4 linked regions of the Salinivibrio kushneri genome follow. The protein of the gene in region 4 binds, or shares a complex with, the protein of the main gene of each other region. Links are inferred from orthologs where the notes say so. Each region holds a gene or a part of one and is shown on either strand. Other genes may lie near its edges. The genes, in order: holB, holA, dnaN and dnaX.

Region 1 (7,762 bases), 810 kb from region 4 along the record:
GAAGGTCAGCAGCGCTCACACGCGATCTCTCCTATCGTTACGCTTTGCGAGATTGCAGACTTTAATCGTCATGGGGCACATGAAATCGCGTTGACGTTACAAGGGATTGAAAGTGTCAAAGTGAATGCGATTGACGCAGGTGAAGGTGACGTTAATATGGCGCGCTACACACCATTACCCAAATGGCAACGTCATGCGGTGCCTGAGCACTACCTCTATCTGAGTGAGAAGCTGCAACAATATTATCGCTCCAACCCGACACGCCACGAACACTTCCAGTTAACACAGTACGATGAAATTGGCTGGGTGTGCCTGCGCTGGTTGGAGTTGCTCCCCATCGAAGTGAAGCAAAAACAGCTGCTACTGTCCCAACCGACTGCCTTATTGGTCGCCGAGTTCATTGATAAACTGTTGCGGTATCCACTTATTGACGACGACTAAGCGACATATAAGTGACTGTGTAAATTATCGTCAAAGACGCCAGCAGGCTCACTGATTCAGAGAAAGGCGGTTCTCTTTTATTCTTCACCGCATTACTATGCAATCTGCTGACAAATATTATCAGGACTTATGGATCATCTTTCATTTTTTTGGGTCTCGCCGGATCGTGATAAGTACTTGCGCTCCCTAGAAACCGAGTTTTATAAGCGTGCCGTCGAAACCATCCGTGTCAATCGTCTCTCCCTACCCCCTTTACCGGATGCTGTTCTGTCAATACAACGCGCCAGCAAGCGATCGGATACCACCATGCGGGATATTGCGAACCTCTTGTTGGAAGATCCGAGCTTATGTGGGGCCGTGCTTAAAGCCGCAAACTCCGCTTTGTTTGCCCCCCGCGCCACAGGTCAATGTAAAGATGTTCAAACCGCCGTTTCTCGGCTTGGCGTTGATCGCGTTTTAGGTATCATCACGGCCGCCGCCGTCTACCAGCTCAAGAGTGATGCCACATTTTCTAAGGACTGCAATGCGCTATTGAAACAAAGTGCGCAAAAATCCCGTGAACTTGCCGCTGCGATGGCACTGGTGACGCAAAAAGTCAGAAACTACTGTGATGAGCCGCTTTCAGTGGAGCCCGAAAAAGCACTGATTGTGGGTTTGCTCGCGGATATTGGTTTATACAGCGTGATTGGCGAGTTTCAGCGCTTTATTAATCAGGGCCACTATCTAAAATTTGACATTGCAGAGCGCGTCTTCTTCTCACTGGCGGGTGACTGTAGCCGTCTTGTGCTTAAACAGTGGCAGTTTGACCGTGATTTTATCGAAGTCGCTATCAACAACAAGCTTTACACCAAGCCGCGTCCCGATATCACCTATTTAGATATCGCGAGAATGGCGAATCACTTGTTAATGTTTCGCAATCAAGATGACGCGATAGAGGAACATGAGGTGGAAATCACTGCACCAGGCGCAGAAGCTTTATATGAGCTATCCAACCTCGATGAAAAAGAATTCTCTCGTCAGCTCAACCAAGTCATGGACGCGAGCAGTATCTGACGTAAACTAGGGTGGTCTTCTCTTTAACCACCCTTGTCTGATTTTATTGACCCACCTATTAACCGGTTGATAACCTCAAGCTCTACTTTCTTAACACCGAGCAAAATCAGATGTTTTCAGGGATGCTACTCATCTTTTCGCCGCTAATTATCGGCTATTTAATCCCCATTAAGCAGACGCGCTACCTCAACGCGGTCAATACCCTGACGATGCGGCTAGTGATGGTCATTTTAGTGTTGATGGGCTTAAGCCTTGCAGGCTTAGATAATCTCGGGCGACATATTTCTACCATTTTATATTTCGCTGCCACTTTCTTTATTTGTATTGGCGCGGCCAATCTGCTTGCCCTGCCTGTTCTCGATAAACTCTTCCCAACCGAGACCCATGGCCACCAACATAAGCTGACCCTTAGTGCCATGATGTCAGAGTCGGGTAAGCTGATTGCCGCTGTGGCCGTTGGCTTAACCGTCGGGCTATTACTCAATCAAGATCTTTCTTGGGTCGATACGGCCAGCGAAGGTATTTTATTACTTTTACTCTTTTTGATTGGGATTCAGCTACGCAACAGTGGCATGACGCTGAAGCAAATCATTCTCAATAAAAGTGGACTAATGATTGCCGCCCTCGTTGTCGCTACCTCCTTGCCCGGTGGCTTGCTAGCAGCGTGGTGGCTAGATATTCCCTATCATCACGGGTTAGCGATGGCGTCCGGGTTCGGATGGTACTCGTTGGCGGGGATCTTGATGGGTGACGGACTGGGGCCGGTCTACGGCGGCGCATCATTTATTCTCGAACTCGCGCGAGAACTGGTCGCGATTATGATTATTCCAATACTCATTCGGCGCTACCCGCTCACCGCAATTGGTTATGGTGGTGCCACTGCGATGGATTTCACCTTACCGATTATTCAAAGCACGGGCGGAATTCGCTGTGTACCGATTGCGATTGTCAGTGGTTTCATACTTAGCTTGTTGGTGCCCGTCTTGATGCTGTTCTTTCTCTCGCTCGGTGCTAGTTGAACAAAAAAAGGGGTAGCAAGATGCTACCCCTTTTTACGTTTACTGACTTAGCGCATGCAATTATTGGCTGCGCATCCAGTTATCCATTTCAGTACGCAGGTTGTCTGACTTGGTACCGAAGATAGCCTGTACGCCACCGGATACCACAACCACACCCGCTGCACCTAGCTGCTTGAGCTTGTCTTGATCAACCGTTTCAGTGTCAGCCACTGAGACACGTAAGCGAGTGATACACGCATCAAGACCAGTGATGTTGTCTTTACCACCGAATGCCGCTACCAAGTCACCGGCAAGCTCAGAGCCTGTTGCGGTTGATACATCAGCGACCGCTTCGTCTTCACGACCAGGCGTTTTCAAGTCAAGGGCGCGAATAACTACTCGGAACACGATGTAGTAAAGTACCGCATAACCAAGACCCAGAAGTACAAGGGTGGTCACGTTCTCAGCACGTGGCATTTGCACGATGAAGTCGATGAAACCGTTCGAGAAGGTATGGCCGTGAACAACGCCCAGTGCGTTAGTCAGAACATACGCCGCACCCGCCATGATAGCGTGGATACCATACAGCACTGGCGCGATGAACAGGAACGAGAACTCGATAGGTTCAGTGATACCCGTCAGGAATGAAGTCAGTGCACCAGATGCCATGATACCCATGATTTTGGCACGGTTTTCTGGCTTGGCAGAGTGTGCGATAGCAAATGCCGCCGCAGGGAGACCAAACATTTTGAACAAGTAGCCGCCTGCTAGCTGACCAAAGCCGTTACCCGCTTCACGCGTTGCATCGTTTGCGGTCAAGAAACAGGTCATGATGCCGTTTACTTGCTCGCCTGCGTTGTTCACACAGCTACCCGCTTCATAGAAGAAAGGCACGTTCCAGATGTGGTGTAGACCGAATGGAATAAGTGCACGCTCTACCACACCGTAGATACCAAATGCGGTCACAGGATCTTGTGTCGCTGCCCAGTGAGAGAAAGATGCGATAGCACTGCCGATTGGTGGCCAGATAACAGAAAGGATCACACCAAGCGCGATAGAGATGAAACCTGTAATGATTGGCACCGACCGTTTACCGGCAAAGAAACCAAGGTAGTCAGGCAGTTGAATTGTGTAGAAGCGGTTAAACGTCCACGCAGCGACACCACCAGCAAGAATACCACCAAGTACCCCTGTTTTGATGACATCAGCGCCCATTACCGGTGCCATGACATCCAGTGTCGCCACCATGATGCCGTAACCGACAATGGCAGACAGACCCGAGACACCATCATTGTTGGTGAAGCCAAGGGCCACACCGACGGCGAACAGCAAGGCCATTTGACCAAATACAGACCCACCAGCTTGTTCCATCATGTGCGAAACAATATCTGGCATCCAGCTAAAGTTGGCAGCACCAACACCCAAAAGTATACCTGCGACCGGAAGCACAGATACTGGAAGCATCAGCGCTTTACCGACTTTTTGCAGGTTAGCAAAGAGGTTTTTTGACATAGTTCTTGCTCCTGACAAGGACGTTTAACAATGTGTCTCGCCGGACTAACCTTCCGATTCCCCCGCAAGAGGCCAACCGATACCACAGGCGCCGAGAGCACAAACGATTTGTGATTATTGAACTCACCCAAACTATAAGGGGCGAATCATCACCTTGCCTATCAGTGACGATTTTACTGATTAAAAAGTAAATATAGATCACAATTAGAATTGGCGACAAAAACAGCAAAAACTAGCATAAGATCATGATTTAAAATGACAAAAAATCTATTCCATAGGGAAACGACAGGAACAAAAAAATAGCAACCCCTTCACTCCTAACGTTATTTTACGTAACGAATTAATACAGCACGTAATGCGATCGTTTTAGGTGGATAATTATTAATAATTTCAGAAAGGTAGATGTAAAATTGCGCGAGATCAAGTTTGAGAGGTTAGCGATATCAATCCGTTATTTTGTTGCAAATATAACCAAAAAATGACGCCGAGTTAACCAGACGGGGTGACGCCATATCAACGCCAATGAAATCAAAAAGCAGTGTTTTCTTACGGCGGGAAGAGCGCGACGCTCTAAGTAAGAAAAACGCCCGACAAGGTTGTCGGGCGACTTGAATTATTGCGGGTTTGCACCAGAAAAAAGCGCAAAAAAGTTACGGCTGGTGATCTCACAGACCGTTTCCACCGATTCACCCTTTAACATCGCGACGTACTCAGCAACTTCTTTCACATAAGCTGGCTGGTTTTGCTTGCCACGATGTGGAACAGGTGCCAAGTAAGGCGAGTCTGTCTCAACCAGCAGGCGTTCAAGCGGTATACGACGCACCACATCTTTCAGCTCTGTGGCCTTGTTGAACGTCACTATCCCAGAAATTGAAATGTAGAAACCGAGTTCAATCGCCGCCTCTGCCATCTCATAGCTTTCTGTAAAGCAGTGTAGCACACCCCCGACGCGCTCAGCGCCTTCCTCACGTAAAATCGCAAGCGTGTCTTCACGTGCTGCGCGAGTATGGATAATCAAGGGTTTGTTGAGCTCAACCGCGAGGCGGACATGCTGACGGAAGATCGCTTGCTGCTGCTCAGCAAGTTCTGGCTGATAGTGGTAATCCAGCCCTGTCTCTCCCACCGCGACGACACGCTCATCAGCGGCTAAGGCTTTCAGCCGGTCATAATCGAAACCATTTTCAATATCCAAAGGGTGCACGCCACATGAGGCAAAAACATGCGGGTAAGGTCGGATCATCTCTAGCATCGCCGGAAAACTATCTAGCGTTACCCCCACCGAAAGGAAATAGTCGACGCCCCTTGCCTGCGCTTTATCTAAAACATCGGCAACATTCTGGTGCAGCGAGTCGTAATCCAGTTTGTCGAGATGGCAATGAGAGTCTATTAACACGTTATTCTCCAATCGATAATAGCCACTGGCTAACTACCAGTTCGGTATTTAGCCCTGTATGAGTTTGTAACTGACGCTGTAATTGATGCAGCGCGCGTAATAATGAATGAACTTGCTGGGTGGTCAGTGCATTGGCCACTTCCGCAACCCGTTGGTGATGATGCCGGTGCACAATGGTCTGCTCCACGCCTTGACGCCATTTGAGTACATCAAGCAGAAAATAACTGAGCCAGTTCAATGAAGCAGGGTAGTGTGAGACTAAGACCTCAATAGTGTCAAATAAGCCCGTTCTCTCACGCACATAGGTAGAAAAGCCCTCCACCACAGCATGGTGATGATCTAACCCGCCCGATGCCACAAAGTCGCTGGCGGCCAAGGGAGCGCCACGATATAAACCCACCGCATGGTCTGGCACCGAACGCTGCAATGTTTGCTCGATCCATGCCTTGGCTGTTTCAGCCTCCGCCTGCGGTGCCTTCCACACACTACAGCGACTGACAATGGTCGCGAGTAGGCTATCCAGCGAGTCTGTCAGCAATACGAAGTAACACCCTGAAGGTGGCTCTTCTAGCGATTTAAGCAATGCATTGGCCGCGGCTTCCCCTAAACGCTCGACACACTCTATGACAATAAAGCGCGCCCCACCCAATTGCGACGTTTCCAGCGCTTGTCGTTGCACCTTGCGGACTGCATCGATACCAATCTGCTTGCCCGGTTTCTCGGGGGCTAGCCAGTGAATATCAGGATGGTTACCCGCCGCGAAAAGCTGACAATGATGACAATGACCACAAGCGCTATCGGCTTGATCGCTGCACAGCCTCACCTTAGCAAGCTGGCTGATCAACGCGCGACGGCCGCTGCCTGGGGGCGCGGCCAACAAGAGCGCATGCGGGAACCTTGCACTCACCAATAGCTGCTGCCAATGCCCCCAAACCCCTTCAAACCAGGGATAAACGCAAGGCGCGGGGTATGCCAATCCTATCTTGTCACTCATACGCCTGTCTGCTGCTTAAGCCAGTTTTCTAGTGCCGTCTTAATCTGAGCAGTCACGTTGTCTAGCGACTGGCCCGCATCAATCACCACCACACTGGGATCGTCGTTTGCCAATGCCAGATAGCGGGCTCGCGTGCGCTCAAAAAAATCGAGTTGCATTTTCTCAATCCGGTCCAGATCACCGCGGCCACGCGCACGCGCTAAGCCTACTTCCGGATCGATGTCCATATACAATGTTAGTGAGGGAGCAAACTCCCCCAATACCGTTTCTTTTAGGCTCTGCATCAGCGACGTGTCCATACCACGTCCCCCACCCTGGTATGCCTGTGATGACATATCATGACGATCACCCACCACCCATTGACCCTTCGCCAGGGCGGGTTTAATCACATTTTCGACAAGCTGTACTCGGGCGGCATAAAGCATGAGAAGCTCGGCTTTATCAGTGAGCGGTTCATCCGGGTGACCTTGTTTGACAAGCGTGCGCAACTGTTCAGCAAGCGGCGTACCACCGGGCTCTCGCGTGGTGATCACATCTTTGATGCCGACATCGAGCAACACCTGTTTGATCTGATTGATGGCCGTACTTTTGCCCGCACCTTCGAGGCCTTCTACAACGATGAAATGGTTCTTCATTGATTCTTCAACACTTTTAAGTAATCACGCACGGCTCGATTGTGTTCGGCCAAGGTGGTAGAAAATTGGTGGCCGCCTTTACCCGTGGCGACAAAATAGTAGTAATCCGTCTTTGCTGGCTGCGCAGCGGCAAAGATTGACGCTTTACCTGGCATTGCGATCGGCGTCGGTGGCAAGCCATTAATCACATAGGTGTTGTAGGGGGTCGGTGTGCGCAAGTCACGCTTACGAATATTGCCCTCATACTTATCACCCATGCCATAAATCACGGTCGGATCGGTTTGCAAACGCATACCACGTCGCAGCCGGTTCACGAACACCGACGCGACCTGTTCCCGCTCACTCGCTACTGCGGTCTCCTTTTCAATGATGGAGGCCAATATCAATAGTTCATAAGGCGTATCTATCGGTAAGTCATCAATGCGTTGCTGCCAAGCCTGATCTAAGGTCGCTTCCATTGCACGCTTGGCGCGTTGTAACAATGCTATATCAGTATCACCCACATCATAGGCGTAGGTTTCAGGGAGCAGTAATCCTTCTAGTTTATCGTGACTGATCCCTAACGCGTCGGCAATGGCGGCCTCACGCATCCCAGTTAATGTTTGTTCAAGGTGCGGGGCCGATTGGATTTGCTTGCGCCACTGGGCAAACGTACTCCCTTCAACAAAGGTGATCTCATCTTGATATTGCTGGCCTGAACGCAGCGTTGCGAATGCCTCCGCTAACGTTTGTCCCG
Region 2 (7,726 bases), 180 kb from region 4 along the record:
GCGCTGACCATTTAACGTGTAATCCTTGTTACCTGCGAGGCTGTAGGGCTCATATCTGGGTTGTGCGTTTTCTGCGTGAATAACTTGTGGCACCGTCTCAGGTGCTTTATCACTGTGCATGTCGTAGCGACCTTGTTGACTGCTGCATGCACTTAATAAGACGATAGCGCTAGAAATGATAATAGCTCGCATGTTTATGCCCTGGATAACATTTTACGATGAGTGTGAATAGACATCAGAATGCCAAAACCGGCCATCAAGGTGACCATGGAGGTGCCACCATAACTGATAAGCGGTAAGGGTACCCCAACCACAGGAAGAATGCCGCTGACCATGCCAATATTGACAAAAACATAAACAAAAAAGCTTAAAACGATACTGCCTGCCATCATTCGGCCAAATGCCGTTTGGGCGCGGCTGGCGAGCATCAGCCCTCGGCCAATCAAAAAGAGATACAAAGCCAGCAACACGCAGACACCAATCAACCCCCACTCTTCAGCGATGACGGCAAAAATAAAGTCGGTGTGCCGCTCAGGGAGAAACTCCAATTGGGACTGTGTCCCTTGCAACCAGCCTTTGCCGCTTAAGCCACCAGAACCAATAGCAATCTTAGACTGAATGATATGATAGCCCGCCCCCAAGGGATCGGACTCTGGGTTAAACAGGGTGAGTACGCGGGTGCGCTGATAGTCGTGCATCAGGAAAAACCAAAGCACAGGGACAAAACTGGCAAGCGCAATCACTGCTGCTGTAATAATTTTCCAGCTAATCCCGGCCAGAAACAAAACAAACACCCCTGAGGCGGCAATCAGTATTGATGTTCCCAAGTCGGGTTGCTTGGCAATCATAATAGTGGGAACAAACAGTAACACCAGCGCAATCAGCAAGTGGGTAAACTTGGGGGGGAGCGGGTCTTTGCCAATAAAGCGCGCCAGCATGAGCGGTACCGCAAGTTTAATGATCTCTGATGGCTGGAAAGTGACAAAACCGAGATCGAGCCAACGTTGTGCCCCTTTTGCGGTCTCGCCCACCAACAAAACGGCGGCCAGCAACACCACACCGATCGCATACAAATACGGCGCCCAAAATTCATAGTGACGAGGCGGTACTTGGGCAAGGGCGAACATGACAGCCAAAGCCAATAACATACGAATGGCCTGGCGTTCCATCATCACCATGCTTTGCCCACTGGCGCTATACATCACCACAAGCCCGAAGCCCATGAGTAATAGAATACCGACGAGCATCGGCAAGTCGAGGTGCAAGCGATCGAACAAAGAGCGTTTCGCGCTGACTTGGGCAAGTGAACTCATTGTTTAGCCTCTTTTGTCTCTTTGTCTTCTAACAAAATATGGTCGAAGATGCGGCGGGCAATAGGGCCACCGTTGCTCGAACCACCGCCAGCGTTTTCGAGTACCATAGAGACAGCGACTTCTGGGCTTTCAAAGGGCGCAAAACCGATGAAAAGTGCATGATCTCGCAGGTGTTCAGCAATTTCGTCCGCGTTATATTCTTCGTCTTCACCCAGCCCGAATACCTGCGCGGTACCTGATTTCCCGCCAGATAAATATTCCGCTGAACGGAATGAACGACGCGCGGTTCCTTTGCGGCCGTGGTTAACCAGTTGCATGCCTTTGAGGCCAACATCCCAATATTTATCGTCGACGCCTTTAATCGGAGGAAAGGGCTCGGCGTCGGGCTTGTGGGTGCCGTGTTCATCGCGTGTTTTGTTTAATAGTTTGGGCGCTTTGACTTCGCCACGGTTGATCAGCACCGTTAATGCTTTAACGATCTGCATCGGGGTTGCCGTCCAATAGCCTTGTCCAATCCCGACTGGAATCGTGTCACCTTTGTACCAAGGTTGGCGGTAGCGGCTCATCTTCCATTCGCGGTTAGGCATATTAGCGCTGCTTTCTTCTTGAATGTCGATGCCTGTGTATTGGCCAAAGCCAAACTTTTCCATCCACATAGAGAGTTTATCGATCCCCATGTCATAAGCAATTTGATAGAAGAAGGTATCAACTGACTCCTCGATCGATTGCACGATGTTTACGCGTCCGTGGCCCCACGGCAGCCAATCGCGGAAGGGGCGAGTGTCTGAGTTGGGGATCCGCCAATAACCTGGGTCATTACGCGTGGTTTTGGTGGTGACCACACCTTCTTCTAAAGCGGCGACAGCAATGAAAGGTTTCACCGTCGAGGCGGGGGGATAAATGCCAAGAGTGGCGCGATTTACCAAGGGACGATCTTTATCGTTCAGCAGCTGCCGGTATTGCTTGCCAGAAATACCGTGCACAAATAAGTTAGGATCATAGCTTGGGGTGGAGACCATGGCCAAGACACCCGAGGTGTCAGGGTCGACGACGACCACTGCACCTCTGCGATCCCCAAGGATGCCGCGCACATAGAGCTGCAGGTCAATGTCGAGGTTAAGAATCAGATCTTTGCCCGGCTGCGGCGGTACATATTTAAGTGTACGTATCACACGGCCACGGCTGTTCACCTCAACTTCTTGGTAGCCGGCTTTACCATGCAGTGTTGACTCGTAGTATTTTTCAATCCCTAGCTTGCCAATATCTCGGGTTGCTTTGTAGTTATTGAGCACCCCTTTTTGTCTTAGCTTGGCAATATCGCGATCATTAATCTTGGCGACATATCCGAGCACATGGGTGAGTGCGTCACCATAGGGATAATGGCGCTTTAAGTAGGCTTTGATTTCCACCCCAGAAAACTGATGCTGGTGCGCGGAAAAAATCGCGACTTCTTTGTCGGTGAGCTGAGTTTTCAATGCCACGGCATTAAAACGTCGCGAGCGGCGACGCTCTTTCTGGAAGCGCGTAATGTCTTTGTCGGTCAATGAAAGTAAGTCTTTTAGCTGAGCCAGGGTTGCCGGCATATCATCGACTTGTTCAGGGGTCACTTCTAAGTGATAAACGGGGCGGTTTTCAGCCAGTAACTTTCCGTTGCGATCGTAAATAAGCCCGCGGTTAGGGGCGACGGGGACAACTTTGATACGGTTATCGTTCGAGCGTGTTTGGTAGTCTTGGTGCTCGGTCACCTGAATATGATAAAGGTTAGTCAGGAGCACCCCAACCAGCGCCATAATACCGACAAAACAGACGATAGCGCGTCGTACAAACAAGGCCGCCTCGGCGCTGTGGTCTCGGATTTCAACTCGTTGGCGCTTCATCTTTGCTTATTCTCGATGATACGGATGATTGGTGGTCAAGCTCCACGCGCGATACAGGCTCTCGGCCATAATGATGCGCACTAGCGGGTGGGGGAGGGTCAGTGGTGACAGTGACCAGCTTTGCTCGGCGGCGGCTTTACACTGTGGCGCGAGCCCTTCTGGCCCACCGATCAAAATGGCGACATCGCGGCCATCAAGCTTCCACTTTTCCAATTGGTTAGCCAATTGCGGTGTATCCCAAGGCTTGCCGGGAATATCGAGTGTTACAATGCGGCTGCCACGACTGACCGCCGCCAGCATGGCTTCCCCTTCTTTTTGCAAGATGCGGGCAATGTCGGCATTTTTGCCACGCTTGCCGGCTGGCACTTCAATCAGCTCGAGTGGCATGTCTTTCGGAAAGCGGCGTTGGTATTCTTCAAAGCCTTGCTCTACCCATTTAGGCATTTTATTGCCGACCGCAATCAATTGGATTTTCATGGTTTAGTTCCAGAGCTTTTCCAATTGATAGAGCTGGCGTTGCTCTTCTTGCATGACGTGCACCATGACGTCACCTAAATCAACCACAACCCATTCGCTGTCATCTTGCCCTTCTGTGCCGAGCGAGTCGATATCAACGGCTTGGGCCTGCTCACACACATGTTCGGCGATGGAGGCAACGTGACGGCGGGAGTTGCCGGTACACAGCACTAAAAAGTCGGTAATGCATGATTTATCACGTACATCCAGGGTCACAATATCGCTGGCTTTTAACTCATCGACCTTATCGGTCACAAACTGTTTTAACTCGTTAGCTTGCAAAGAAAACCTCTATGTGTTGCTGATGGTCTTATTAGGCCAGTATACCATTTGCTAACCCTTTGGACACGCTAGGGAGCCAGTGGTTCGGACGCTTGGCACATGAGTGCACAAAAATACTGCAAATCCGGCCAAGGGTCGCTACCAAAATCCGTTTTTAGTCTGACTTCTACCTGCGCTAAGCGGCGCAGCAGTGCGGTCAATCGGGCTTTGTTAAGCCGATTGAGAGCGGCAGTGAGCATGGGACGACGTGTTTGCCACACACGGAATTGGTCAAAGATGGCATTCAGCGGTCTGCCTTTTTGTCCTTGCTCGTGAATGGTGTACAACTGCTTTAGCTCCCTTTGGATCAGTCTTAAAAGGAGGGTGGGCTCTTCACCTTCAGCATGAAGCTGATCAAGTATCCGCTGTGCGCGTTGTGCTTTTCCTGCTAGCAGCGCATCGGTGAGCTGAAAGGGGGTAAAGTGATGATGGCGCGATAGCGAACTCTCGATACGAGGCAAGGTGAGTGCCCCATCAGGATAAAGTAGCTGCAAGATATGCAGACTTTGCACTAAGGCGAGGAGGTTTCCTTCATGCCATTGTGCTAACAACTGTAGCGCAGGTTGGTCTGGCTTTAGCCCTAACTGGCGACACCGTTGCTCAATAAAACGCGGGAGTTGACGGGCATCCGGGGTATTACACACCACGTATAAGCCGTGTTGGGCGAGCGCTGAAAACCATTTGGCGCTTTCTTGTTTTTTATTGAGTCTTTCCCCTTGAACCAACAAGAGCACATCAGGGTGTAGGTAAGTCGCCAGTTCGGTCAGCTGTTTAGTCTGTGCGCTGGTTAAACCGTTTTCCGGACAAGTCAGCTCAATGATCTGTCGAGACGCAAATAAGCTAAGCGCTTGACAGCAGTCAATTATCTCTTGCCAGTCGAGCTGTCCATCAATAACAAATTTATGATGCTCTTCAAAGCCTTGGGCGCGAGCCGCCTGTGAGATAGCGTCTCGTGCTTCTAGCTTGAGTAGTGGGTCGGAGCCAAAGACCAAATAGCATTGGCGCAGTGGCTGGCTGAGCTGCTGCGCCAATTGGTCGGGGTAGGTTCTCATCATTGCGCGGGGTTCGTTTCGGTTTGTCGCGTTTCAATGATAACGTCTGGCTTAGTCGGCGTGTCACCTTGCTCGAGATCTTTCATCGCCGCTTGTTCGGCCTGCTGGCGCTCAAACTCAGCAATATCGCCTTTTAGCTGGGAAAGTTGACGCATGATTTGACGAGTGGCCTCTGTACGCATCTCAGCGACCAATTTATCTTCCTCAACGGACTTTGCCAACGCTGTCAGTGGGTTATCAAGAAAGTTACGGCTTAAAGTGGTGTTATAGCTATAACTCCCTTTACCGGGGATCGTGACGCGATAACGGGCAACATAGCGAAACTCTTTCTCCGCCACGCGGCTGTTTTGGTAAAGCGATAGCGTTTTTTCGCTATTGCTTTCACCGAGCAAGTGGATATTGGCCACCTCCTTGGAAGGAGAGACAAGATCGACCTTGTGTTGACGCAAGGCATTTCGCATTTGCCGGGTGAGCTCGCCGTAAGGGTCAAAGCTGGTTAATGAGACCTTATCAACCTCATCGGGCAGATTGTAGCTGCCGCGTAAGGCAAACCCGCAAGACGCGATGGTCAAACAGACCATCGCGACAAGCAGGGAGCGAAGCATTGTCTTAAACAGATTCACTCCATCGCTCCTTGTTAGTTGGCAACAATGTTAACCAGCTTGCCAGGCACGTAAATCACCTTGCGCACGGTTTTGTCTTCGGTAAATTTCACCACGTTTTCATCCGCCATCGCTTGGGCTTCTACGGCCTCTTTCTCCGCATCAGCGGCGACGGTGATCTTGGCGCGCAGTTTACCGTTAACTTGGACGATGATCAGTTTCTCATCTTCAACCATGGCTGCTTCGTCGGCTTGTGGCCACGCCGCATCGTCGATGTGAGTCTCGCCCAGTGCATTCCACAGGCTAAAACAGATATGTGGGGTGATGGGATAAAGCATCAATACCACGGCTTTAAGGGCTTCGTCGAGCACCGCGCGGTCTTGTTCACTTTGCTGTGGCGCTTTTACCAATCGGTTCATCAGCTCCATAATCGCTGCGATAGCGGTGTTAAAGGTTTGACGGCGACCCATGTCATCACTGACTTTGGCAATGGCTTTGTGCACCTCGCGGCGCAGCGTTTTTTGCTCATTGTTGAGTGCGCTAGCATCCAGTGCCACGACAGGCCCTTGCTGACTGTGCTCGTAAACCAGTTTCCATACGCGACGCAAGAAGCGATGTGAGCCCTCGACCCCTGATTCTTGCCACTCTAGGGTCATATCCGCGGGCGCGGCGAACATCATGAACAGGCGTACCGTATCGGCGCCGTATTTTTCTACCATTAATTGCGGGTCAATGCCGTTGTTTTTCGACTTCGACATCTTGGTCATGCCCGCATGAGTAACCGCATTGCCTTGGCTATCTACCGCATTAACAATTTGGCCTTTGCTGTCACGTTCGACGGTGACTTCGGTTGGTGACACCCATACGCGCACACCTTTATCATCGGTGTAATAGAAAGCATCAGCCAGCACCATGCCCTGACAGAGCAGTTGCTTAAACGGCTCGTCGCTATCGACCATGTTTTCATCACGCAGCAACTTGTGGAAGAAGCGAGAGTAAAGAAGGTGCATACAGGCGTGCTCAATGCCGCCGATATATTGATCCACAGGTAGCCAGTAGTTGGCAGCACTTGGATCGAGCATCTGATCGGCTTGTGGCGAGCAATAGCGCGCATAGTACCAAGACGATTCCATAAAGGTATCGAAGGTGTCGGTTTCACGCAGTGCAGGCTTGCCTTGGTATTGGGTTTGCGCCCACTGTTTGTCCGCTTTAATCGGGCTTTGTACCCCATCCATCACCACATCTTCTGGCAGGATCACGGGCAGTTCATCCGTCGGGACTGGCACCACGTCACCGTCTTCGGTGTTCAGCATAGGGATAGGTGCGCCCCAATAACGCTGACGAGAAACGCCCCAATCACGAAGACGGAAGTTAACGGTTTTCTTGCCTTTGCCCAAAGACTCAAGCTTGGCGGCAATCGCATCAAACGCGGCATCAAAGTCTAAGCCATCGAATTCACCGGAGTTAAATAGCTTGCCTTTTTCGGTATGTGCTTGCTCAGACAAGTCAGGCGCGTTGCCATTTTCGTCCAGGATCACCGGCTCAATATCCAAGCTGTACTTGCTGGCGAACTCAAAGTCGCGCTGGTCGTGGGCAGGCACGGCCATGACCGCACCAGTACCGTAGTCCATCAGGACAAAATTGGCGACAAAGATAGGCACGCGACGGCCATTAAGGGGGTGGGTCGCGTACAGGCCGGTTGCCATGCCTTTTTTCTCCATGGTGGCAAGCTCAGCTTCCGCCACTTTGGTGTTACGGCACTCTTGTACAAATTCAGCCAAGGCTGGGTTGTTCTTGGCCGCGGCATCGGCCAGTGGGTGACCGGCGGCAATGCCGACATAGGTCACGCCCATTAAGGTATCAGGACGGGTGGTGTACACATCCAGTGCAGGGTGCTCACCTTCCACGTCAAAGGTCAGCTCAACGCCTTCTGAGCGGCCAATCCAGTTGCGCTGCATGGTTTTTACCATCTCTGGCCAGCCATCCAGTTTGTCGATGTCTTGCAGCAGCTCTTCTGCATAATCGGTGATCTTGATAAACCACTG
Region 3 (7,726 bases), 910 kb from region 4 along the record:
ACGAGTTTTGTGGTGTCGACGTGCCCATGCTGCGCTTTGAGGTAGGTAGCAAACCGGTTGCAGCAACGCCACAAGCTGCCCCTGCCGGCCCTGCCGCTGCGCCCGCACCGCAACAAGCGGCACCCGCGCCGCCGCAAGGACGAGTCTGGGAGCCTGCTCCTTCTCCGGTGCAATCGGATGTTAATCATCGCTCCAACGTTAACCCCAAACACAAGTTCAACAACTTTGTTGAGGGTAAATCTAACCAGTTAGCCTTGGCGGCCGCGCGTCAGGTGTCAGATAACCCGGGGGCAGCCTACAACCCGCTTTTTCTTTATGGCGGCACGGGCCTTGGTAAAACGCACTTGTTGCATGCGGTAGGCAATGCGATTTCCGATCGTAAAGCGGATGCGCGCGTGGTGTATATGCACTCAGAGCGTTTTGTACAAGATATGGTAAAGGCGCTACAAAACAACGCGATTGAAGAGTTTAAGCGCTATTACCGCAGTGTTGATGCGCTACTCATTGATGACATTCAATTTTTCGCCAACAAAGAGCGCTCGCAGGAAGAGTTTTTCCACACCTTTAATGCCTTATTGGAAGGGAATCAGCAAATTATTCTCACCTCCGATCGGTATCCCAAAGAAATCAATGGGGTGGAAGATCGTTTGAAGTCGCGTTTTGGTTGGGGGCTGACAGTGGCCATTGAGCCGCCTGAGCTGGAAACCCGGGTGGCGATTTTGATGAAAAAAGCGGAAGACCACGCTATTCGCTTGCCCGATGAAGTGGCGTTCTTTATCGCTAAGCGTCTGCGCTCAAACGTGCGTGAACTTGAGGGGGCGCTTAACCGCGTGATCGCTAACGCCAACTTTACCGGCCGTGCGATTACCATTGATTTCGTGCGTGAAGCGCTGCGGGATCTGCTCGCCTTGCAAGAAAAACTGGTCACCATTGATAATATCCAGAAAACCGTGGCTGAATATTATAAAATCAAGATGGCAGACTTGTTATCTAAGCGTCGCTCTCGTTCGGTGGCGAGACCCCGCCAGATGGCGATGGCGTTAGCAAAAGAGCTGACCAACCACAGTTTACCGGAAATCGGTGATGCATTTGGCGGTCGTGACCATACCACCGTATTACATGCTTGTCGTAAGATTGAGCAGCTACGTGAAGAAAGTCACGATATTAAAGAAGACTACTCTAACCTGATTCGAACGTTGTCGTCCTAATTATGAAATTTACTCTTACGCGTGAGCAATTACTTCAACCGCTTCAGCAAGTCTCTGGGGCGTTAGGCGGGCGTAGCACCTTGCCAATCCTAAGTAACCTTCTGATTAACGTTGCCGAGCAGCAACTAAAACTGACGGCGACCGATATGGAGGTTGAGCTTAATGCCACCGCACCGCTGGACGGTGAGCACCTTGATGGGGCAATCACGGTGCCTTCGCGTAAGTTTATGGACATTATCAAAGGTCTCCATAGCGAAGCCCGCATCACAGTGGCACTAGAGGGCGACCGCGTCGTGGTGCGCGCAGGGCGAAGCCGCTTCACCTTATCGACTCTTCCAGCCACCGATTATCCTAATATCGAAGACTGGCATGCCGAAGTGAGCTTACAAGTGCCACAAAGCAAGCTGGGGCATCTAATTGACGCCACGCAGTTCTCGATGGCTAACCAAGATGTGCGCTATTACCTCAATGGGCTTTTGTTCGAAACGGACGGACAGACATTGCGTACAGTCGGCACTGACGGTCACCGAATGGCGGTATGTCATTTGGCGATGGAAGAAAGTCTGCCGGCTCAACAAGTGATTGTGCCACGAAAAGGGGTAAGTGAACTCGCGCGTTTGTTGGATGACAGTGAGCACCTCGTTAATATCCAAGTCGGCGCATCGAACATTCGTGCGGTGGTGGGCAATGTTACCTTCACCTCTAAATTGGTTGATGGGCGCTTCCCTGATTATCGCCGAGTGCTGCCACAATCCACTTCTCGAACGCTTGAGGTCGACTGTGCTGAGCTCAAGCAAGCATTGTCATTAGCAGCGGTATTATCGAACGAGAAATTTCGCGGCGTGCGAATGAATATTGAAGGTAGCGAGCTGCGTATCTCCGCCAATAACCCTGAGCAAGAAGAAGCGGAAGAGTTTTTGGAAGTCGACTACCAAGGCGAGCCGATTGAGATTGGCTTCAATGTCAGTTACGTACTTGATGTGCTCAATGTTTTACGTTGTGACAAGGTGCGTTTTTCGATGACAGACGCGGTGGGCAGTACCTTGATTGAGGACTGTGATCGCGAGGACGCCATGTATGTTGTGATGCCAATTCGCCTCTAGGTTATGGCGCTATCACGACTGGTCGTCCACGACTTTCGAAATATTGAAGCCTGCGATATTGAATTGTCGTCAGGCTTTAACTTTTTAATTGGCCCCAATGGCAGTGGTAAAACCAGTGTATTGGAAGCCATTCACTTTCTCGGCCATGGGCGCTCTTTTCGCAGCGCCCTCAACAGCCGCGTAATCCGTCATCAGCAACCTAATCTTACGGTACATGGTCGCGTAAAAACGCAAGATGGGATCTTGCTTCCGGTCGGCATTCAAAAGCGCCGAGATGGCAGTGCAGATGTTAAAATCGGTCAAGAAAAAGGGCAAAAGCTGGTGGCCCTGGCCAAAGTGCTGCCATTGCAACTGATCACCCCGGAAGGATTTGAGTTGTTAACCGATGGGCCCAAGTTTCGTCGTGCGTTTATTGATTGGGGCGTGTTTCATTCTGAGCCAGGTTTTTTTGAAGCTTGGACGCGCGTGAAGCGCCTGACGAAGCAACGCAACGCGGCATTGAAAACAGCGCGCCACTATGGCGATATTCAAGTATGGGATACGGAATTAGCGCGGCTTGCCGAGCAAATCAGTGCATGGCGGCAAGCCTACGTTGATGCGGTTGCTGCGCGAGCAACCGCATTATGCCAAGCATTTCTCCCCGAGTTTTCCATCCAGTTTCGTTTTTACCAAGGATGGGAGCGAGGCGCAGACTATCAGGCATTGTTGGCGGCGAATTTTGAGCGCGACCAGCAGATGGGATACACGGTGTCAGGGCCGCATAAAGCGGATTTGCGCATCAAGGTGGCAGGTACGCCGGTTGATGATGTGCTATCGCGCGGACAGTTAAAACTCATGGTGTGTGCACTTCGGCTTGCACAAGGCCAGTTGTATAGTGAGGGGCAAGGTATCGCGTGTATCTACTTAATAGATGACTTTGCCTCCGAATTAGACAGTCGCCGGCGAGCACTATTGGCCAGTGAGTTGACCCGTATCGGGGCTCAGGTTTTTGTTAGCGCCATTAGTGCCGATCAAGTCGCGGAAATTTGCGACGAAAATAGTAAGATGTTTCATGTGGAACATGGCAAAATTAACGCAGGATAAATAAGCGAGAGTAACTCAATGTCCAACGAATACGATTCATCGAGTATCAAGGTACTGAAGGGCTTGGATGCCGTGCGTAAGCGTCCGGGAATGTATATCGGCGATACCGACGATGGTACCGGCCTGCACCACATGGTGTTTGAGGTGGTCGATAACTCGATCGATGAAGCACTGGCCGGACATTGTAATGATATCGTGGCGACCATCCACGAAGATGGCTCGGTATCAGTGCGTGATGATGGCCGTGGCATCCCTGTGGATATTCATGAGGAAGAAGGTGTATCGGCCGCACAAGTGATCATGACCGTCCTCCACGCTGGCGGTAAATTTGATGACAACTCTTACAAAGTGTCTGGCGGCCTTCACGGGGTTGGGGTGTCGGTGGTCAACGCCTTGTCAGAGAAATTGGAACTGACTATTTGGCGTAATGGCCATGTCCATCAGCTCAACTTTGCCCACGGCGAACCGTTAGGGCCGCTGGCTGAAATGGGTGAGACCGACCAAACCGGTACCCGTATTCGTTTCTGGCCAAGTGAAGAGACTTTCTCTGATATCAACTTTAACTATGACGTGCTTGCCAAGCGCTTGCGTGAGTTGTCTTTCCTTAATTCGGGTGTCTCCATCAGGCTGATTGATGAGCGCGAAGAAGACAAAGCGGATCACTTTAAATATGAAGGCGGCATCCGCGCGTTTGTTGAACACCTCAACAACAAGAAAACCTCCATCCACCCATCAGTCTTCCATTTTGAGCATACTCGAGAAGATGGCGTTAGCGTTGAAGTAGCAATGCAGTGGAACGATGGCTATCAAGAAAACATCTACTGCTTTACCAACAATATTCCGCAGCGCGATGGCGGTACTCACCTTGCTGGTTTTCGTGGCGCATTGACACGTACGCTCAACAGCTTCATGGACAAAGAAGGTTACTCTAAGAAAGCCAAAGCCGCGACGTCTGGCGATGATGCCCGTGAAGGCTTGACCGCGGTGGTCTCGGTGAAAGTACCGGATCCTAAGTTCTCAAGCCAGACCAAAGACAAGCTGGTGTCTTCAGAAGTGAAGTCTGCGGTTGAATCCGCCATGAGCAGCCACTTGTCAGACTTTCTCATTGAGCACCCTGCCGATGCGAAAGTCGTGTGTACTAAGATCATCGACGCTGCCCGTGCGCGTGATGCGGCACGTAAGGCACGTGAAATGACCCGCCGTAAAGGTGCGTTGGATTTAGCTGGCCTTCCCGGTAAGCTTGCCGACTGCCAAGAAAAAGATCCTGCATTATCTGAACTCTACATTGTGGAGGGTGACTCGGCAGGTGGGTCGGCTAAGCAAGGGCGTAACCGTAAGAACCAGGCAATCTTGCCTTTGAAAGGTAAGATCCTCAACGTGGAAAAAGCCCGCTTTGATAAAATGCTGTCCTCGCAAGAAGTGGCAACGCTGATCACGGCAATGGGGTGTGGCATTGGCCGTGAAGAGTACGATCCAGATAAGTTGCGTTATCACAGCATCATTATCATGACCGATGCGGACGTCGACGGCTCACACATTCGTACCTTGCTGTTGACCTTCTTCTATCGCCAAATGCCAGAGTTGATTGAACGAGGCTACATCTATATTGCTCAGCCACCGCTTTATAAAGTGAAAAAGGGCAAGCAAGAGCAATACATTAAAGATGATGAGGCGATGGAGCAGTATCAGGTCGCATTGGCGTTGGAGAATGCGTCATTGTTCGTGAACCCAGATGCGCCAGCGATGCACGGCGAGTCACTCGAAAAATTGGTTAAAGAGTACAACGGTGTGCTTAAGCTGATCCAGCGCATGAAGCGTCGTTATCCCGCCGCGCTACTCAATGAGCTACTTTATCAACCACGCTTGTCAGTCGACGAACTACGCGACGAGTGGGCGGCTAAGCAATGGGTAGAAAACATTGTTGGGATCTTGAATCGCAAATCAACGGGTGAAAGCCAGTATCAGGCATCATGCCGACTTGATGAAGAACATCAAGTATGGGTGCCTGAGCTGGTGGTGCGCACGCACGGTGTTGATTACAAGTACTTGGTGAGCTATGACTTCCTGAACTCGAAAGAGTACGGCCGAATCGCCAGCTTGTCAGAAACTTTGAATGATCTCTTGGATGAAGGGGCGTATGTTAAGCGCGGTGAACGCACGCAAGCGGTAGAGAGCTTCGAGCAAGCACTTAATTGGTTGATCAAAGAGTCAACCCGTGGTGTGTCTCGTCAGCGCTATAAAGGTTTGGGTGAGATGAACCCTGAACAACTTTGGGAAACCACCATGGATCCTGAAGGTCGCCGTATGATGCAGGTGACCATTCAAGATGCGGTAGCGGCAGACGAGCTGTTTACCACCTTGATGGGTGATCAAGTTGAGCCACGTCGTGCCTTTATCGAGAATAATGCACTGAAGGTCGAAAATCTCGATGTGTAAGTGATAAATTAATTATTTATCAATAACTAAGGCCAGCATTGCTGGCCTTTTTCATGTCTGTTTGGGAGAAAAATCGCAATACATAACTGTTTTTATATACAGTGTTTTTGTGGGTGGGTAGACTCAATAGCTCCGTAATGACAAAGTGATAGGAAGCCTGATGTCTATAAAAACGCGTGCTAATCTCCAACTGGTTTATGTGTCTAATATTGACCGTTCCGTGAGTTTCTACCAGCAACTGTTTCAGTGTGAGCCAGTGTTTACCAGCCCAAGATACGTCGCCTTTTCTGCCTCTGAGCAGGGCGATGCTTTGTTCGCGTTGTGGACCGGCGGCGAGCAGCCCTCACCATCAATCACACGACTAAGCGAAATTGGCATTATGGTGCCCACCAATGATGACGTTGATGCCGTTTTTGACCAATGGTCGAACAACCTAACCATCAATGTTGTTCAACCTCCTTACGATGATGTGTTTGGCCGAACCTTCGTGATTCAAGATCCTGATGGGCACTTAGTGCGCGTGGCACCGCTCGATTAGTACTATGCGCTAGGGGAGAGTGGTTAGATATCGAATAGTACGCCACTCACGACAGCAAAAATTTTACTATCAGCCATTGAAATCAATTTGCGCAACCCTATATAGAGTAATGAGGCGATGCCATTGGGTCGCCGGGGGCTTGTCCAAAAAGGAAAGCCGTAGATAACATTTTATTGCTTCATAGGAAGGGTAAGATTATGCGTAATTTTGATTTCTCTCCACTCTATCGTACTGCAATTGGCTTCGATCGTTTATTCGATCTGGTTGAGAACAGCAACACCAATAATGCGGGTGGATTTCCTCCTTACAATATTGAGCAAAGCCAAGAAAACCAATATCGCATTACCATGGCGGTGGCAGGCTTTAGCCAAGATGAAGTGGATATCACTCAGCAGAAAAATAGCCTAATCGTCGCCGGTAAAAAGGGCGCACGTAACCAAGATACGAAGTTCTTGTATCAGGGCATTGCTGAGCGTGACTTCGAACGCAAGTTCCAGCTTGATGATCACATCAAAGTGACGGGGGCCAACATGGAAAACGGCATGCTGCATATTGATTTAGTGCGTGAGGTGCCTGAAGAGGAAAAACCTCGTCGCATCGAAATCGGTAGCCGTTTACTCGAAAACGCTGAGTAAGTGTCGGCCAGAACGATACGAAAAGGAGAGGGCAGCATGGCTGCCCTTTTTGTTGCTTGGTTGTTCAATATGTTGTCGCGCGTAAAGGGTACACTAAAGACTGGTATTAATTGGACGCTTCCACTGTAATCGCTGCACTGATTCTTACCCCGACGTTAGCAGGTTCCACGTGAAACCTCTTCTATATTCTATGCCGGTCAACGTACGGGTGGATGGCATCTTTTCTTTCAGTTTCTTCACTGTGCTTCCTCCTGTATTTACTGAGTACCCATGCTCATCGACAAAAATAGTTGGTTGGTCGTATAGAGTGAAGAAGATGCTGGCTCATATAGCAATTACTACACCTGATGCTCCGAGTGTCATCAGACATTATTGCTTTTCCTATAATTGCCCTAGTATGGGATTAACGATGAGAAGGCAAGTGAGGATTGCATCAAAAGCACATGTTTGCCAGTGGTCAATCTGCGTAGTTGGCGTGGGATAAGAAGTGGAGTAGTAAGGGAAGTATGAACTACATATGGATAGATGAAGGCTGAAGTGGCTAAGCGCCTAGTCTCCATCATTCTCTAAAACAATCGAAATGAACGTTACGACGTTACCGCAGTGCTGGTAGTGATATATGACAAGCAAGAGAGGTTTCACGTGGAACACTATTGTCCAATGGTTCCACGTGAAACATGTTAGCCTTCTTGATAAGCGCGAGCGACTTCTTCAGCAATAACA
Region 4 (7,776 bases):
TAAATACGTTTACGACAACGGTACATTCTACGCAGGCCTATCTACGCTGCAAAACAGCGATGGTGAAGAGTCAACCGACGAGTACAAAATCTACGACGGCCGTCTTGGCTATCGTGTAGCTGATGTCGACATGCGTGTGTACTACTATTATGCGGATGACGCAGGTGTGAACGGAGACGGCGACGACTTCGTCTATGCTTCGAAAGGTGATGTAGAGAACTACAACTTTGAAGTTGAGTATGCTGGCATCGAAAACGTAAGTCTTGCCGCTGCCTATGGTGTTAATACTGTTGACACTGGCTCAAGCGACGAAGAAGCTGATTTCTTCTCTGTAGCTGCTGATTACACGCACGGTAAAACAACTTATGCTATCGGTGTTGACAACAAAGACGTTGACAGCGGTGATGACGTAACAGGTTATTACGCGAACGTAACTTATGCACTGCACAACAATGCAAAAGTATACGCAGAAGTTGGTGACAACGACGCTGATAACAACGATTGGGGTTATGTAGCAGGTATGGAAGTTAAGTTCTAATTGAGCTTATACCATCACTGCTAAACGTAGCACTGATTACAAAAGCCGCCTTAGGGCGGCTTTTTTATTATCACGATTTGGAGAAAAAATGAGAAAAGTAGTAGGCATGGGCTTGGTGCTCAGCACTCTTATAGCAGCGAGTGTGGTTAATGCGGCAGAAATTACCTCAGCACGTAATATTGAATTTGTGGTGGTTGATGGCAAGGAAATCAGTTTTGAAAACTGGGCACCGCAGCAGACGATTGAGCTAGATAACGGTACCCACCAATTAGTGATGCGCTTTGACGGAGAAGTAAAGAGAGGGAGCCAAAAGGTGATCTATACCTCTCGCCCGTATCTGTTTGAACTAGAGGTCGATGGGCGTAATGCTACTATCAATATTGACTCGAAATTGCGGGTAAAAAGCCAAGCCACCAGTTATTTTGACGGCACCCCGCAATGGCAAGCCGAGTTCGACAATGGTGATGTGATGCCTTTAGACGCTGTCGAGTTAAAAGGTGATGGGTTTGCCGCCTATGCAGACATGGAAGCGCTGGTGGCGGAGTATAACCGTGAGAATGGCATCATTATCGACCAAGGTGAGAGCAAGAACCTCAACGATGTATTGGTTGAGGTGGACGATCAAGGCCAAGCCTCAATTAAGGGTGACGCTTTGTCGCAGTTGAAGCTTTGGTACACCAAAGCCAGTGATCAAGAGCGTAAGTCGTTCCGTCGTTGGATTATTGACCAAGATTAATTGCCTAGTGTGATGGGTGGTCGTTAGTACCACGCGCTTGACAGCTTTAAACCGTCAATAAAAAACGCGCCCAGCTGATGCTGGGCGCGTTCCGTTTAAGCCACGATGAGACAAGCGAAAGTCAACCTCGCGATCACACGGTTTTACGTGCTCCTGCTGTGGCTCGGCGAGTGGCTGGATCGTGATGATAATAATTCGACGCACGACACTGCGGGCAGCGCTGCTCGGCGGCGTCTTTAATTAAATCATCCAGTGGAATCTCACTTTCACAATCGGCACACAAGCCATAAATCTCCAAATCCATGGCACATAAAGCCGCATCGACTTTTTCTAAACGTTCACCGAGGCATCGGATGGCACCAGGTACCCCTTGGCTCTCTTTAATCAGATCCGAAATGGTGAGGTTTTCGCAATGCTTGTCCCAGTCTTCACGCAATCGCGTGGTTAATGTTGCTACCAGTTCAGTGCGCTCGCGGTTAAGCTCACGCCCAAGCTGGGCAAGGGTTGTCGTATCCATGGTCAGTTCGCTTGATTGGCTAAAATGACTTTTATCATGACCCAGTTGCACAAGTTGTTACCCTGATGTAAATCAAGGATCCAGCTAAAACCTTACAAAGAGTCCGTTTTTAGCGGTGCTCACCTGAGCTATAGTAGCCGCTCACTGTTGTTATGCTGTTGTGAGTGAAGTAACAAAATGGAACACGATTTTAAAGAGCCTTATAACGTTAAGTATTTCATCGGCTTTCTGCTGGTCTTACTGATCCCGACCTTACCTGCCAGCCTCACGTGGCTTGGCATTATTTTTGGCGGCTAATCACCGCCTTATTCACTCACCGCGCCGCATTCCTTATTCGCCATCCTGTACCTGTCTTAACTCTGCCACTACACTAGTGAGAGTGAAAGAGAGCCACGAAAGCTCAACAAAAGGTCATTGGTTACTATGCAGCAAGCACCGACAGCCGCTTGGCGTTGGTTATGGAACGGATTAGGGTGGTTATGGGTCGCGCTGGGTGCGGCAGGGGCTTTTTTGCCTGTACTCCCTACCACGCCATTTTTGCTGCTCGCCAGTGGCTGCTTTATGCGTGGCTCTCCCCGCATCGCTAACTGGCTCCACGCCCATCCCACGTTTGGACCCATACTGACCGATTGGTACCAAAAGCGCGCAATTAGTCGCAAAGTTAAGCGGCGCGCGACGGTCATGATTGTGGCAAGTTTCAGTTTCTCCATTTATATCGTCGGTGCAATGTGGCTTAAAGGGCTACTCGTCATGTGTTTAATTGTGCTCTTGTGCTGGTTTCTCCGCCTACCTGAAACGGAATCTGTTGCTGGCTCGGCCGAAAATTCATAACATTGCTGTTTGCGTTTTTTATCGGCGAGAATTGGCCATGAGCATCGACAGCTTGAATGTCATCAAACAAAGTATTCAAACCATCCCAGATTATCCCAAGCCTGGCATCTTATTTCGCGATGTGACCAGCTTGATGGAAGACCCAGTTGCGTACCAAGCGACGATTGATGCCTTGGTAGCACAATACCGTGATCATGGGTTTACCAAGGTGATTGGCACTGAATCGCGCGGCTTTCTATTTGGTGCGCCACTGGCGCTGGCGTTAGGGCTGCCATTTGTGCCGGTTCGCAAACCTGGCAAATTACCACGCGCGGTGATCAGCGAGAACTATCAGCTGGAATACGGCGAAGATACCTTAGAAATTCACCGTGATGCGATCGACGAGGGCGATAAAGTGCTCGTCATTGACGATCTGCTGGCGACAGGTGGCACCATAGAAGCCACCGTGAAGCTGGTGCGCCGTTTAGGCGGTACCGTAGAACACGCCGGCTTTGTGATAAGCTTGCCGGATATCGGCGGTGAAGAAAAACTGGCCGCGCTTGGGATCAGTGTTTATAGCTTGTGCGAGTTTGCAGGCCATTAATGCCAGGCTATATGCAGGGTCCCGCGTTAGCAATAAGCATACAGGAAGCGAATTGACATGAGTTACCAAGTCCTCGCTCGCAAGTGGCGACCCCATAATTTTGAGTCTGTTGCTGGTCAAAGTCACGTGCTGACGGCCTTGGCCAATGCATTGGATCATGACCGCTTGCACCACGCATACTTGTTCAGTGGTACTCGCGGTGTGGGTAAAACCACCATTGCACGTATTTTTGCCAAAGGGCTTAATTGTGAACAGGGCGTGTCGTCATCGCCTTGTGGTCAGTGTTCAACCTGTCGTGAAATTGATGAGGGCCGGTACGTTGATTTGTTAGAAATTGATGCCGCTTCTCGTACCAAGGTAGAAGACACGCGAGAGTTGCTCGACAACGTTCAATACAAGCCAGCACGTGGCCGCTATAAAGTGTACCTCATTGATGAGGTACACATGCTGTCACGCCACAGTTTCAATGCATTGCTAAAAACGTTAGAAGAGCCGCCTGAGTACGTAAAGTTTTTATTGGCGACCACGGATCCACAAAAGCTACCGGTTACCATTTTATCGCGTTGCCTGCAATTTCATTTAAAGCACTTTGACGCCAGCCAGATTCAGACGCAGCTAGAGCATATCCTTGGTCAAGAAGGGGTCGAGGCAGAATCACGTGCTTTAATGCTATTGTCACGGGCTGCGGAAGGCAGTATGCGCGATGCCTTGAGCTTAACCGATCAGGCGATTGCGCTCGGTAATGGACAAATTAGCACCCAAGCAGTGGCAGAGATGCTAGGGACCCTGAGTACCGATAACGCACTCTTACTCCTTGAAGCCTTGGCGAACCATGATGCGGTCGAGTTGATGAACATGCTGGCGCAAATTGCGCACGTCGGGGTGGAATGGGATGGCTTACTCAAAGAGTTAGCCAGTCAGCTTCACCATGTCGCGTTGGCCCAAGCACTGCCTCAGACACATGATGATGACAGTGGGGAGCAAGCACGGATTCACGCCTTGGCCTCGCGACTTTCGCCACAAGATGTGCAGCTGTGTTATCAAATGGCACTGCAAGGGCGACAAGACCTGCCTTATGCCCCTGATGGGCGGGCCGGTCTAGAAATGGTCTTGCTGCGTATGTTGGCGTTTCAGCCGGTCAAAACCGTGCCGTATGAACCGGCTACTATATCAGTGCCGGCAAGCGATCCCGCTTCTGAGTCAAAGCAGCCGGTAAAAAAAGATCCCTCGCAAGCACTGAACGCGTTGAAAGCGCAGGTCTCATCGGCCAATGTGGCGCCGCCAAACCAAGGGCCTTCAGACCATGCGCCCCAGGGGCATGAGGCACAACAGAGGCCCATGGGCGATACTCCGATGGATAAGAGCCAGTACACGCTGGAAAGTCGCCAAGATATCAATGACACACATGCGCCAGCGCCTCAGCAGCCGATGGCAAAGACTGGCACGGAGGTGCCTAGCGCAGATGCATCTGGTAGTGGGGCTCGTGAAGCGAGTGTCGCCGAGCAGAGCCAACCGGTGGCCGATGATTCGGTGCCTGATCCAGCGACACCCCCCGCGAGTCAGTCATCGGCCTCTTCGCCTGCCTCTAGCCTTATTCAGGCGCGTAATCAGTTGCGTAGTCGTATGAAGCGTCAAGTTGATCAAACGGGGAGCAGTGTAAAAAAGGCGGGACGGACACCGGCCAAGACTGATGCGTTATCTGTGCTCGATCGCGTAGCGACAGCGGCAGAGAGTGCATCGCCTGTGTCCGCCCCGGTGCACCAATCGGGCAATTCGACGTCAGCACCAAAGCAAACATCGCATGGAAGTGAGGTATCGTCAGAGCCTTATCAATGGCGCCCTACCCAGCCCGTGCAACAATCGCCTGAGGTTGCACCAACCCTGACACCTAAGTCGATAAAGCAGGCGTTAGAGCATGAAAAAACGGCTGCTATGCGTGACAAACTGGTGCAGGAAACCAATGCGCAAGATCCTTGGTGTGCGCTGGCAGACAGCTTAGAGGTGGAGCGGTTGGTCAAGCAAATGGCGCTCAATGCGGCGATGTCGCAGCAAGGTGAGCAAGTACAGCTTATCTTGCGCCCAGATCAATCGCACCTTAATACCGAAAAAGCCCAGCAGCAATTGACTCAGGCCTTGACGACAGCGCTAGGCGCCCCCATAACCTTGGAGGTGCAGCTCGGGGAAGCGGGAATCACACCTTTAGAGCGGCGCGAGCAGCTCTATCAACAAAAATTAGCGCAGGCGACACACAGCCTGCATAATGATCCGAATGTGACTTTTATTCTTCAACGCTTTGCGGCGGAGTTAGAAGAAGACAGCATTCGACCAATTTAAGACACCTAACCAAGAGAGAGAATTATGTTTGGTAAAGGCGGCATGGGTAACATGATGAAGCAGGCGCAGCAAATGCAGGAGCGCATGCAGAAAGTACAAGAAGAAATTGCCAGCATGGAAGTGACGGGCGAAGCGGGCGCAGGCATGGTGAAAGTCACCATGACAGGCAGCCACAGCATCCGTCGTGTCGACATCGACGATAGCCTGATGGAAGATGATAAAGACATGCTGGAAGACTTGATTGCGGCTGCATTCAACGATGCTGCCCGTCGTGTTGAGGAGCAACAAAAAGAGAAAATGGCAGAAGTGACAGGTGGTATGCAGTTACCACCAGGCATGAAAATGCCATTTTAATCTATGCGCACCAGCCAGTTACTTGAACAACTGATGGACTCGCTGCGTTGCTTGCCAGGCGTTGGCCCTAAATCAGCGCAGCGGATGGCCTACCACCTATTGCAGAGAAACCGCCAAGGTGGACTGGCTCTCGCGCAAGCGTTGAGCACGGCAATGACAGACATTGGCCACTGCAGCCAATGTCGAACCTTTACCGAGCAAGACGTGTGCGCGATTTGCGATAACCCGAAACGCCAAGAAACCGGGTTGATTTGTGTAGTTGAAAGCCCAGCAGATATTGCGGCCGTCGAGGCTACCGGCCAGTACTCTGGGCGGTACTTTGTCTTGATGGGGCATTTGTCCCCCCTTGATGGCATTGGCCCGGCAGACATTGGCCTTGATGTGTTGGAAAAGCGTTTGCAACACGAACCGATTCAAGAGCTTATCTTAGCGACTAACCCGACGGTGGAAGGCGAGGCCACGGCGCAATACATCGCTGAACTTTGCCAAGAGCACCAAGTGGGTGCCAGCCGAATTGCGCATGGCGTGCCAATGGGAGGCGAGCTTGAACTGGTCGATGGCACCACGCTGTCTCACTCAATTATCGGCCGCCAGCAGTTAAAGTATCGCTAAATTGTTTGACGAGCCCTCAACGGTGGGTGAACCTCCTTACTCGGCGATACAGCGCCAACAGCGTGATTGACCCTCAAAAGCCTAGCCTCTGGTTAGGCTTTTCTTTTTCTATTGCCTATCGCTTTAATACTAACTGGCTTTTATTTGACCACCTAGGCCTTGAAAGCGTGTAACAGGATCCCTATATCCAAAAGAACTGAATACGAATTCATTGTAACGTGGGCATCGAGCCCACGTCGCCATTAATCCTCATAGTGTTAGGTAGATTGACATGAGCGTGAAAACCCCAGAAAAACATCAGTTTGGTTCAGATACGTCCAAGTTACTGCAGTTGATGATCCACTCTCTCTACTCAAACAAAGAGATTTTCCTGCGAGAGCTAGTGTCAAACGCGTCAGATGCCGCTGATAAGCTGCGTTTTAAAGCGTTGTCCGCCCCTGAGCTTTATGAAAATGACGGTGACCTGCGCGTTCGCCTTTCCTTTGATAGTGACGCCGGTACGTTGACTGTCTCAGACAATGGTATTGGTATGAGCCGTGATGATGTCATCGCCAACCTCGGTACCATTGCCAAATCGGGCACAGAAGAGTTTCTTAAACAGCTTAACGAAGATCAAAGCAAAGACTCGAACCTGATTGGTCAGTTCGGGGTCGGCTTTTACTCTGCCTTTATTGTGGCTGACAAGGTAACTGTACGCACTCGTGCGGCGGGTCTTGCTGCCAACGAGGCAGTGCAGTGGGAGTCAACCGGTGAAGGTGAGTATACCCTAGAGCCTATCAGCAAATCTGACCGTGGCACTGAGATTACGCTGCACCTTAAAGACGACGAGAAAGAGTTCCTCAATGATTGGCGCCTACGTGAGGTGATCGGTAAATACTCCGACCATATCGGTATTCCGGTAGAAATGTGGACGCAAGAGAAAGACGAGGAAGGTAATGAGACGGGCGAAGGTAAGTGGGAGCAAGTCAACAAAGCGCAAGCGCTTTGGACTCGCGCTAAGTCCGATATCTCGGCAGACGAATACAAAGAGTTCTATAAGCATGTGTCGCATGACTTTGCCGAACCGCTGACGTGGAGCCACAACCGTGTAGAGGGTAAAAACGACTACACCAGCTTGCTGTATATCCCGTCAAAAGCCCCTTGGGATCTTTACAACCGCGAGCACAAACATGGGCTGAAACTCTATGTACAACGCGTCTTTATCATGGATGATGCGTCACAGTTCATGCCAAGCTACTTGCGCTTTGTCCGTGGTTTGATTGACTCTAACG

The links.
Region 1: the proteins of dnaX (region 4) and holB are in contact, whole or in part, in a cryo-EM structure (PDB 8GIZ), measured with the Escherichia coli proteins. The link is inferred for Salinivibrio kushneri from one-to-one orthologs.
Region 2: the proteins of dnaX (region 4) and holA are in contact, whole or in part, in a cryo-EM structure (PDB 8GIZ), measured with the Escherichia coli proteins. The link is inferred for Salinivibrio kushneri from one-to-one orthologs.
Region 3: the proteins of dnaX (region 4) and dnaN are in contact, whole or in part, in a cryo-EM structure (PDB 8GIZ), measured with the Escherichia coli proteins. The link is inferred for Salinivibrio kushneri from one-to-one orthologs.

Annotation. Positions count from the first base shown.
Region 1 is NZ_CP114588.1:1,715,463-1,723,224, forward strand. What follows is about bases 4,396-7,394. They hold holB (DNA polymerase III subunit delta'), read right to left. Parts: upstream 6,392-7,394; coding sequence 5,399-6,391; downstream 4,396-5,398. Other genes in these bases: N8M53_RS08120 (TatD family hydrolase), read right to left, coding at 4,618-5,397; tmk (dTMP kinase), read right to left, coding at 6,388-7,026; mltG (endolytic transglycosylase MltG), read right to left, coding at 7,023-7,394. Also shown: N8M53_RS08100 (LON peptidase substrate-binding domain-containing protein), read left to right, coding at 1-441; N8M53_RS08105 (HDOD domain-containing protein), read left to right, coding at 571-1,494; N8M53_RS08110 (lysine exporter LysO family protein), read left to right, coding at 1,605-2,513; ptsG (PTS glucose transporter subunit IIBC), read right to left, coding at 2,574-4,004; more of mltG, read right to left, coding at 7,395-7,762. UniProt on the Escherichia coli protein: Part of the beta sliding clamp loading complex, which hydrolyzes ATP to load the beta clamp onto primed DNA to form the DNA replication pre-initiation complex.
Region 2 is NZ_CP114588.1:722,801-730,526, forward strand. The notes cover bases 3,069-6,031. They hold holA (DNA polymerase III subunit delta), read right to left. Parts: upstream 5,080-6,031; coding sequence 4,057-5,079; downstream 3,069-4,056. Other genes in these bases: mrdA (penicillin-binding protein 2), read right to left, coding at 3,069-3,190; rlmH (23S rRNA (pseudouridine(1915)-N(3))-methyltransferase RlmH), read right to left, coding at 3,197-3,667; rsfS (ribosome silencing factor), read right to left, coding at 3,671-3,988; lptE (LPS assembly lipoprotein LptE), read right to left, coding at 5,079-5,702; leuS (leucine--tRNA ligase), read right to left, coding at 5,717-6,031. Also shown: N8M53_RS03535 (septal ring lytic transglycosylase RlpA family protein), read right to left, coding at 1-192; rod shape-determining protein RodA, read right to left, coding at 195-1,313; more of mrdA, read right to left, coding at 1,310-3,068; more of leuS, read right to left, coding at 6,032-7,726. UniProt on the Escherichia coli protein: Part of the beta sliding clamp loading complex, which hydrolyzes ATP to load the beta clamp onto primed DNA to form the DNA replication pre-initiation complex.
Region 3 is NZ_CP114588.1:122-7,847, forward strand. What follows is about bases 298-3,260. They hold dnaN (DNA polymerase III subunit beta), read left to right. Parts: upstream 298-1,210; coding sequence 1,211-2,311; downstream 2,312-3,260. Other genes in these bases: recF (DNA replication/repair protein RecF), read left to right, coding at 2,315-3,260. In the rest of the region: more of recF, read left to right, coding at 3,261-3,394; gyrB (DNA topoisomerase (ATP-hydrolyzing) subunit B), read left to right, coding at 3,413-5,830; N8M53_RS00025 (VOC family protein), read left to right, coding at 5,991-6,368; N8M53_RS00030 (Hsp20 family protein), read left to right, coding at 6,566-7,003; N8M53_RS00035 (valine--pyruvate transaminase), read right to left, coding at 7,684-7,726. UniProt on the Escherichia coli protein: Confers DNA tethering and processivity to DNA polymerases and other proteins. Acts as a clamp, forming a ring around DNA (a reaction catalyzed by the clamp-loading complex) which diffuses in an ATP-independent manner freely and bidirectionally along dsDNA.
Region 4 is NZ_CP114588.1:903,959-911,734, forward strand. What follows is about bases 2,888-5,900. They hold dnaX (DNA polymerase III subunit gamma/tau), read left to right. Parts: upstream 2,888-3,262; coding sequence 3,263-5,539; downstream 5,540-5,900. Other genes in these bases: apt (adenine phosphoribosyltransferase), read left to right, coding at 2,888-3,205; N8M53_RS04465 (YbaB/EbfC family nucleoid-associated protein), read left to right, coding at 5,564-5,893; recR (recombination mediator RecR), read left to right, coding at 5,897-5,900. Also shown: N8M53_RS04435 (porin), read left to right, coding at 1-538; N8M53_RS04440 (DUF2057 domain-containing protein), read left to right, coding at 627-1,274; N8M53_RS04445 (DksA protein), read right to left, coding at 1,408-1,791; N8M53_RS04450 (YbaN family protein), read left to right, coding at 2,215-2,622; more of apt, read left to right, coding at 2,660-2,887; more of recR, read left to right, coding at 5,901-6,505; molecular chaperone HtpG, read left to right, coding at 6,777-7,776. UniProt on the Escherichia coli protein: Part of the beta sliding clamp loading complex, which hydrolyzes ATP to load the beta clamp onto primed DNA to form the DNA replication pre-initiation complex.